DNA from 2 places in the Stenotrophomonas sp. 01N47 genome. Region 2 is predicted to be linked to the other one. Evidence: predicted binding sites of a transcription regulator. Region 2 holds the regulator's gene; the other holds the start of a gene.
What was found. Region 2 encodes FliA, which starts transcription of late flagellar genes. Its sites were predicted from a motif close to TAAAGTTTNNCNNNCNNNGGCCGATAA; they were not measured.
Positions count from the first base shown of each region.

Region 1: AC1DKR_RS13965 (methyl-accepting chemotaxis protein) is a predicted target of FliA. The motif match lies at 1,600-1,626, and genes of this name have one in related genera.

Region 1 is NZ_JBFTQU010000006.1:100,681-104,083, forward strand. Features, by position in the region: gene AC1DKR_RS13965 (methyl-accepting chemotaxis protein) at 1-1,571, opposite strand, end outside; gene AC1DKR_RS13970 (arylamine N-acetyltransferase family protein) at 1,774-2,607, shown strand; gene AC1DKR_RS13975 (VOC family protein) at 2,640-3,011, opposite strand; gene AC1DKR_RS13980 (transporter substrate-binding domain-containing protein) at 3,125-3,403, shown strand, end outside.
Region 2 is NZ_JBFTQU010000005.1:26,852-30,254, reverse strand. Features, by position in the region: gene AC1DKR_RS09980 (chemotaxis protein CheA) at 1-189, opposite strand, end outside; gene AC1DKR_RS09975 (protein phosphatase CheZ) at 192-797, opposite strand; gene cheY (chemotaxis response regulator CheY) at 797-1,189, opposite strand; gene AC1DKR_RS09965 (RNA polymerase sigma factor FliA) at 1,209-1,952, opposite strand; gene AC1DKR_RS09960 (MinD/ParA family ATP-binding protein) at 1,949-2,836, opposite strand; gene flhF (flagellar biosynthesis GTPase FlhF) at 2,823-3,403, opposite strand, start outside.

The DNA.
Region 1 (3,403 bases), on a different contig from region 2:
GTGCGCACGAAGCCCTGCTTGCCCTCCAGTACGATGCGCCCTTGCAGCTCGCCATGCGCCGCCGCGTCGACCAGTGCCGCCACTTCGGTTTCCAGCAGCGTTTCCAGCGCGCGGCTGCGCCATTCCACCGCAACGCCAAGGAAGTGGTCGTCCTCGACGATGGCATTGGCGATCAACTGGTAGCGGGTACCGGCGCGGCCGATCTCACGCTCTTCGCGCTGACGAACACCGATCAGTCCCGCCAGCGCCGGATGCAGGCGGACCGCGTCGCTGCCAAGCAACGTCTCTGCGGGAAGATCCAGGAGCTGCAGCAGCGCCGGATTGGCGTAAGCCACCAGTCCTTCCGCATCAACCACCATCAAGCCGGTCTGGGCGCTGTCCAGCGCCTGCCGCACGCGCGTGTTGCCGCGTGCCACCGCGCGCTCGGTTTCGATCCGCGCACGCAGGCGTTGCTGCATGTCGACCAGGCACTGCGCAAGCTGGCCGATCTCATCGTTGACGTTGTGCACGCGCAGCGTGGTGTCGAGCCGGTCATCGGCGATATCGCCAGCGAAACGCAGGGTGTCCTGGATCGGTCGACGCACCGCGCGGACGACCAGCACCAGGCTGGTGATCAGCACGCCAGCCACCAGCAGCAGGGTGGCCACGAACAGCACGCTGGCCATACGAGCGCCCGACTGCTGACGAAGCTGCGCCTGAGCCAGTGCCGCACTTTGCGCCTGCTGGAATGCGGCCAGTGCCGGGCCCACAGCCGCCGCGGTCTCAAGCAGTGACTGCGCCTCAACGTCCAGGCCGACGCGCGCGGCGGTATAGCCCAGCAGCGCGGCCTGGTAGGCCTCCATGCCCGTGCGCACGTGCTCCTGCACCTCGGCGGGCAGGCCCGCCAATGCCAGATCGAAGGGCAGCTTTTCTTCGCTGGCACGATCGGCGTGGGTGGAATCGCCATCGAGCAGCAGCAGCGCTTCCTGGCGCCGCATCCGCTGCACATGCAGGGAAAGCGCGGGGCGCTCCAGCGCGTCCACCTGTGCCTGCACCGCGTCGGCGGACTGCTGCAGTTGCGCGGCCAGGCCTGCGTCGCCACGCCCCATCTCATCGACTCGTTCGAACAACGCGGCGATGCCCTGTGAGAATGCATCAACGGCCTCGGTCATCTCCTGCAGCACCTTGCGCCGCCCCGCATCCATCGGCATTGCACGCAATGCCTGCAGATCCTGCTTCAACGTCCGTTGCGTGGCCAGCAACTGGCTGCGGTCGGCATCGTCGAAACTTCGCGCATACTGGGTCTGCAGGCGCCGGGCCTCGGCCACCCGCGCTGCCAGCGAAGCGACGCGGTCACTGCCGTGCTGGTAGCTGGCCTGATCGCGCGCCGACTGCATGCTCGCATGGCTGGTCCAGGCATGGACGGCGGCGATGGCCACCAGGCCCAGGCTGCAGACCAGCAGGGTCGCCTTGAGCTTGTCGGTGACGCTCAGCCGATGGGGCTGCAACCAGCGCAGCAGGCCAGGGAAACGGGAACGCAACCCGGCAACGCGGCTACGCAGGGACCGAAGGTGGGGAACGACGGCCGACATGACAGACTCCAGGCGGAAGGACACACCTGTATCGACCGGTTGCAGCAGAACTTTAGCCCCGGATTGATTCCTGCCACGAGCGGCGGGCAGTTGTCGCTGTTGTACCGGCCGCAGACGACCGGGGGATGACACCGTCGGGGCGCGCTTGACCTCAACCCCGGTTGCGGTATCACAGTGGAGTCCCCTGCCCGTGATGCCTGCCATGTCCATCGACGTCCCCCGCTACCTGCAGCGCCTGCAGCTGGATGCCCCGCCCCCGCTCACCCTGGCCGGGCTGACCCTGCTGCAGCAGCGCCACAACGCCCTGCTGCCGTTCGAGACCCTGACCAGCCTGCTGCGCGACGCGGTAGCGATCGACCTGGACAGCGTCCAGCACAAGCTGCTGCACGCGCAGCGCGGCGGTTACTGCTTCGAACTCAATGGCGCGTTCCTGGCCCTGCTGCAGGCCTTGGGCTTCGATGCGCGACCGCTGAGCGCTCGGGTGCTGCTGTCGGCTGCAGAGGGCGAGCTGACCGCGCGTACGCACCTGCTCCTGCGGGTGCGTCTGCAGGACGAGGATTGGCTGGTCGATACCGGCTTCGGCAGCCTGACCCCGACCGTGCCATTGCGCCTGCATGAGACCGCAGTGCAGGAGACACCCCATGAGCGCTACCGCGTGCGGCGCCTGGACGATGGCGACTTCATGCTTGCCGCTGAGGCCGGTGACGACTGGCGGCCGCTGTACCGTTTCGACCTGCAGCCACCGGCACCGATCGATAACGAGGTAGGCAACTGGTACGTGTGCACGCACCCGCAGTCGAGCTTCCCCGGCCAACTGCGTGCATCACTGACCGGGCCGGATTGGCGGCGCACCATCGGCAGCGGCAACTACACCGAATACCGCACGGGCCAGGTACCGGCCAAGCGCCCGCTGCGCGATGTGCAGGACGTGCGCGAGGTGCTGCAGCAGGGCTTCGGCATGCGCCTCCCGGACGATTCGCGTTTGGATCCGGCCATCGCCGACTGGCTGCAGCGATCACAGGCCACGTCCGTGTAGCGCCGCGCCATGCTCGGCTGCTGTGCTTGCGGCTATGGGTTGATGGGTGCCTGCAGGGCGATCCGGTTGCCCTCGCTGTCGCGGATCTCGGCCACCCGCCAGCCACCGGCCACGGCCGGGCCAAAGCACAGCACCGCGCCGGCCTGCAGGGCACGCTGCAGGCTGCGATCCACATCGTCCACGCCCAGGTAGATGCGCGGACCCTGCTCCGACGGCAGGTAGTCGGCGCCGTGCACCAGCGCCATGCTGGCACCTGCGGCGTCATCGTTGAACGACAGGTAGGCCATTCGGCAGTCATGCAGGTCGATCGGCGCTTCGATGCGCACCTGCAGCCAGTGCTCGTAGAACGCCACGGCGCGTTCGAGATCGGCGACCGGAACTTCAACATGCAGGATGGGATTCATGGTGATCGTGCTCGGCGTGCAGGCGGATGAAAGGCAGCATCGCAGCCCTGTGCACTACACGCTACAGCCACGACTGGCATGCTGGACAGCCCGCCACCCTCCTGGAAACGCCCATGTCCCTGGCAGACCATCGTCATGCTTTGGCCCCGCTCGGCCACCTGCGCGTTGCCATCAACCTGGGCAACCCGGTGCTGGCCCAGGGCAACGCCAATTCACCACATGGGCCGTCGGTGGAACTGGCCACCGCGCTGGCACAGCGGCTGGGTGTGCAGGCCTGCTTCAGTTGCCACGATGCGGCCGCATCGGTGGTTGCGGCGGTGAATGAGGATGCGTGGGACCTGGCCTTCCTGGCGGTTGACCCGGCGCGCGCCGACCGCATTGCCTTCAGCGCG
Region 2 (3,403 bases):
GACCATCGCGGTGATGCCGAGGAAACCTGCGCCGCCCTTCAGCGTGTGGTAGCCGCGGAACACCGCGTTGAGCTGTTCATTGTCCTGCGGTGCCTGTTCCAGCGACACCAGCTGTTCGCCGAGGCGATCCAGGATCTCCTGGGCCTCGATGATGAAATCGGCAGTGATGTCGTCGGCTACTGCGCCCATGGTTACAGCCCCAGATCCGACAACAGGTCGTCGGCGTCGTTCTGCGAGACCGCATGGCGGTCCAGTCCCTTCAGTGCCGGCCCAGCCAGTTCCGGATCGGTGCGATGCTGTTCCGGCGGCAGGCCGAGCGCGCCGAAGCCTTCGTGCACGCGGCGGACGATGCCCACCACGCGACGGATGATCTGCCCGGTCAGGTCCTGGTAGCTCTGGGTCAGGGCGATCTCGGTGAGGTTGTGGCGGATGCGGTCGAGCTGCACGTCCTGGCCCGGCTGCAGGCCGTCGGCGCGCAGCTGTTCGGTCAGGCTGCGGCACTCTTCGGCCAGGTCCAGGGTGCGGTGCGTGGCCTGTTCGGTCATCGCCACCACGTGGTCCAGGCGCGCGCAGGCATCGTCCAGCTCGCCGGCTTCATCGGGCACGGTCGGCAGTTCGCCCAGCGCCTGGCCCAGTTCGCGGGCCAGCCGCGAAAGGCCGCTCATCATCGGCTGGGTGCGCAGCGCCACCAGGCCGTCGATGCGCTGGCGCCACGCCGCCTCGTCGCCGGATTCCAGTGCATCCAGGGCTTCCTGCAGGCGCAGGGCGAGGGCGCTCTTGTCGACCGTGGTATCCATCAAGCGCTGGCCGCCAGGCGTTCGAAGATCTTGCCGAGCTTCTCTTCCAGCGTCTGTGCGGTGAACGGCTTGATGATGTAACCGTTCACGCCGTTCTGCGCCGCTTCGATGATCTGCTCGCGCTTGGCTTCGGCGGTCACCATCAGCACCGGCAGGGTCTTCAGCTTGGCATCGGCACGGATGGCCTTGAGCAGTTCGATGCCGGTCATCACCGGCATGTTCCAGTCGGTGACCACGAAGTCGAACGGCTGGCTCTGCAGCAGCGACAGCGCGGCATGCCCGTCCTCGGCTTCGGCGGTATTGGTGAAGCCCAGATCGCCCAGCAGGTTCTTGACGATACGACGCATGGTCGAAAAATCGTCGACGATCAGGATGCGCATGTTCTTGTTCAAAGCAGAGTTCCTTTGTTGATCAGCTCTCGAGGCCGGCGTCGGCCGCCTCGAAAATCTTCAGTCGGCCACGCAGGCGCAGGACCGCCTGGCCGTGGATCTGGCAGACCCGCGACTCGCTCACGCCGAGCACTGCGCCGATCTCTTTCAGGTTCAGTTCCTGCTCGTAGTAGAGCGACAGCACCAGCTGTTCGCGCTCGGGCAGGTGGCCGATGGCATTGCCCAGCTCGCGGCCGAATTCACCGCGCTCCAGCACCTGCTGTGGGGTCGGGCCGCCCTGGGCGACGGTGTCCAGCTCGCCCTGGTCTTCAATGCGCGACTCCAGGCTCAGTACCTGGCCGCGCGAGGCGTCCTCCATCAGGCGCAGGTACTCGGGCAGCGGCATCTCCATCGCGGCGGCCACTTCTGTGGCACTGGCGGCACGGCCGGTGCTCTGCTCCAGGCGGCGGATGGTGGCCGCAGCGTCACGGGCACGGCGGTGCACCGAACGCGGTACCCAGTCGCCACGACGGATCTCATCGATCATCGAACCGCGGATGCGGATCGAAGCGTAGGTCTCGAACGAGGCACCCTGGTCGGCGTCGTAGCTGCGCGAGGCTTCGATCAGGCCCATCATGCCGGCCTGGATCAGGTCGTCCACCTCAACGCTGGCCGGCAGGCGTGCGGCCAGATGGTGGGCGATGCGCCGCACCAGGTCCGAGTGCTGGGCGATGACCTCGTTGGCCGCCGTGCGCTGGACCTCTCTGTACTGGGCGGCGCCTTTCATGCGGCCACCCCGCGCTGCTTGATGATGCGTTCGAGGAAGAACTCGACGCCGCCGCGCGGCTCGGTCGGTGCCTGCCAGCGGGCGGTGCGGCGGGCGATCTCGGTGATCGCCAGTGCCGACGGGCTGGACGGATAGGCCTTCACCACCGGCTGCTGGCGCTGCACCGACAGGCGCAGCCAGTCGTCCTGCGGCACGCAGCCCAGGTAGTTCAGCGAGACATCGGCGAGGAACTTCTCGCAGACGCGGGTCAGCTTCTCGTACAGCACGCGGCCTTCGTTGGGGTCGCGCACCATGTTGGCCACCACCTGGATGCGGTCCACGCCACGTTCGCGCGACAGCACCTTGATCAGCGCATAGGCGTCGGTGATCGAGGCCGGTTCATCGCAGACCACCACCACGGTGTCCTGCGCGGCCTGGCAGAAGGTCAGCACGCCATCGGTGATGCCGGCGGCGGTGTCCACCACCATGATGTCCAGCTCGCGCTCCAGTTCGGAGAACACGTTGACCAGGCCCACATGCTCGGCCGGGGCCAGCTCGGCCATGTGCCGGCGGCCGGACGCAGCCGGTACCACCAGCACGCCGTTCGGGCCTTCGATGATCACGTCATCCAGGCTGCAGCGGCCAGCGACCAGGTCGGCCAGGGTGTTGGTGGGGCTCAGGCCCAGGATCACATCGATGTTGGCCAGGCCCAGGTCGGCGTCCAGCAACAGGGTGCGTTTGCCCATTCCCGCAAGCGCCACGGCCAGGTTGGCCGACACGTTGGTCTTGCCGACGCCGCCCTTGCCGCCGGTCACGGCAATCGTGCGCACAGGGCCGAGCGGCTCGCTGCGGGTCGCCGTCAGCGGGAAGGTGGTGGTCAGCTTGGCGTACTCACGCGACGGCATGGTTCAACTCCGGGTTGCAGGGCATATCGGCCGCGCGGCGCAAATCTTCAAGGCGAAGTACAAGATTGGCTGCACTGGCCCGGTGCAGGTCGTCCGGGACGTCCTGGCCATCGGTCACCCAGGTGATCGGCAGCTTGTGGTCCACCGCCACCGACAGGGCGTTGCCGAAGCGGCCGGTCTCGTCCAGCTTGCTCAGCACCAGGCCCTGCAGGTTGGCCGCGCCGAAGCGGCGGACCACCTCGTCCATGTCGCCGAAGCTGGTGTTGGCCGGCAGTACCAGCAGGGTGCGGACCTGGCGGGCAGCGCGCAGCCACTGCAGCTGGGCGGCCAGCGCACGGTCGCGCGGGCCCAGGCCGGCGGTGTCGATCAGCACCAGCTTGTAGTCCTTCAGGCGTTCCAGCAGCTGGTCCAGGTCGGTGCCGCTGTTGGCCTCGTGCACGGCGATGCCGAGCTGGCGGCCGTAGCCGTACAGCTGTTCGCGGGCGCCGATGCGCATCGTATCGGTGGTGACCAGGGCGACGTCGCGGGCGGCATGGGCTTCGGCGAAGCGCGAGGCCAGCTTGGCGA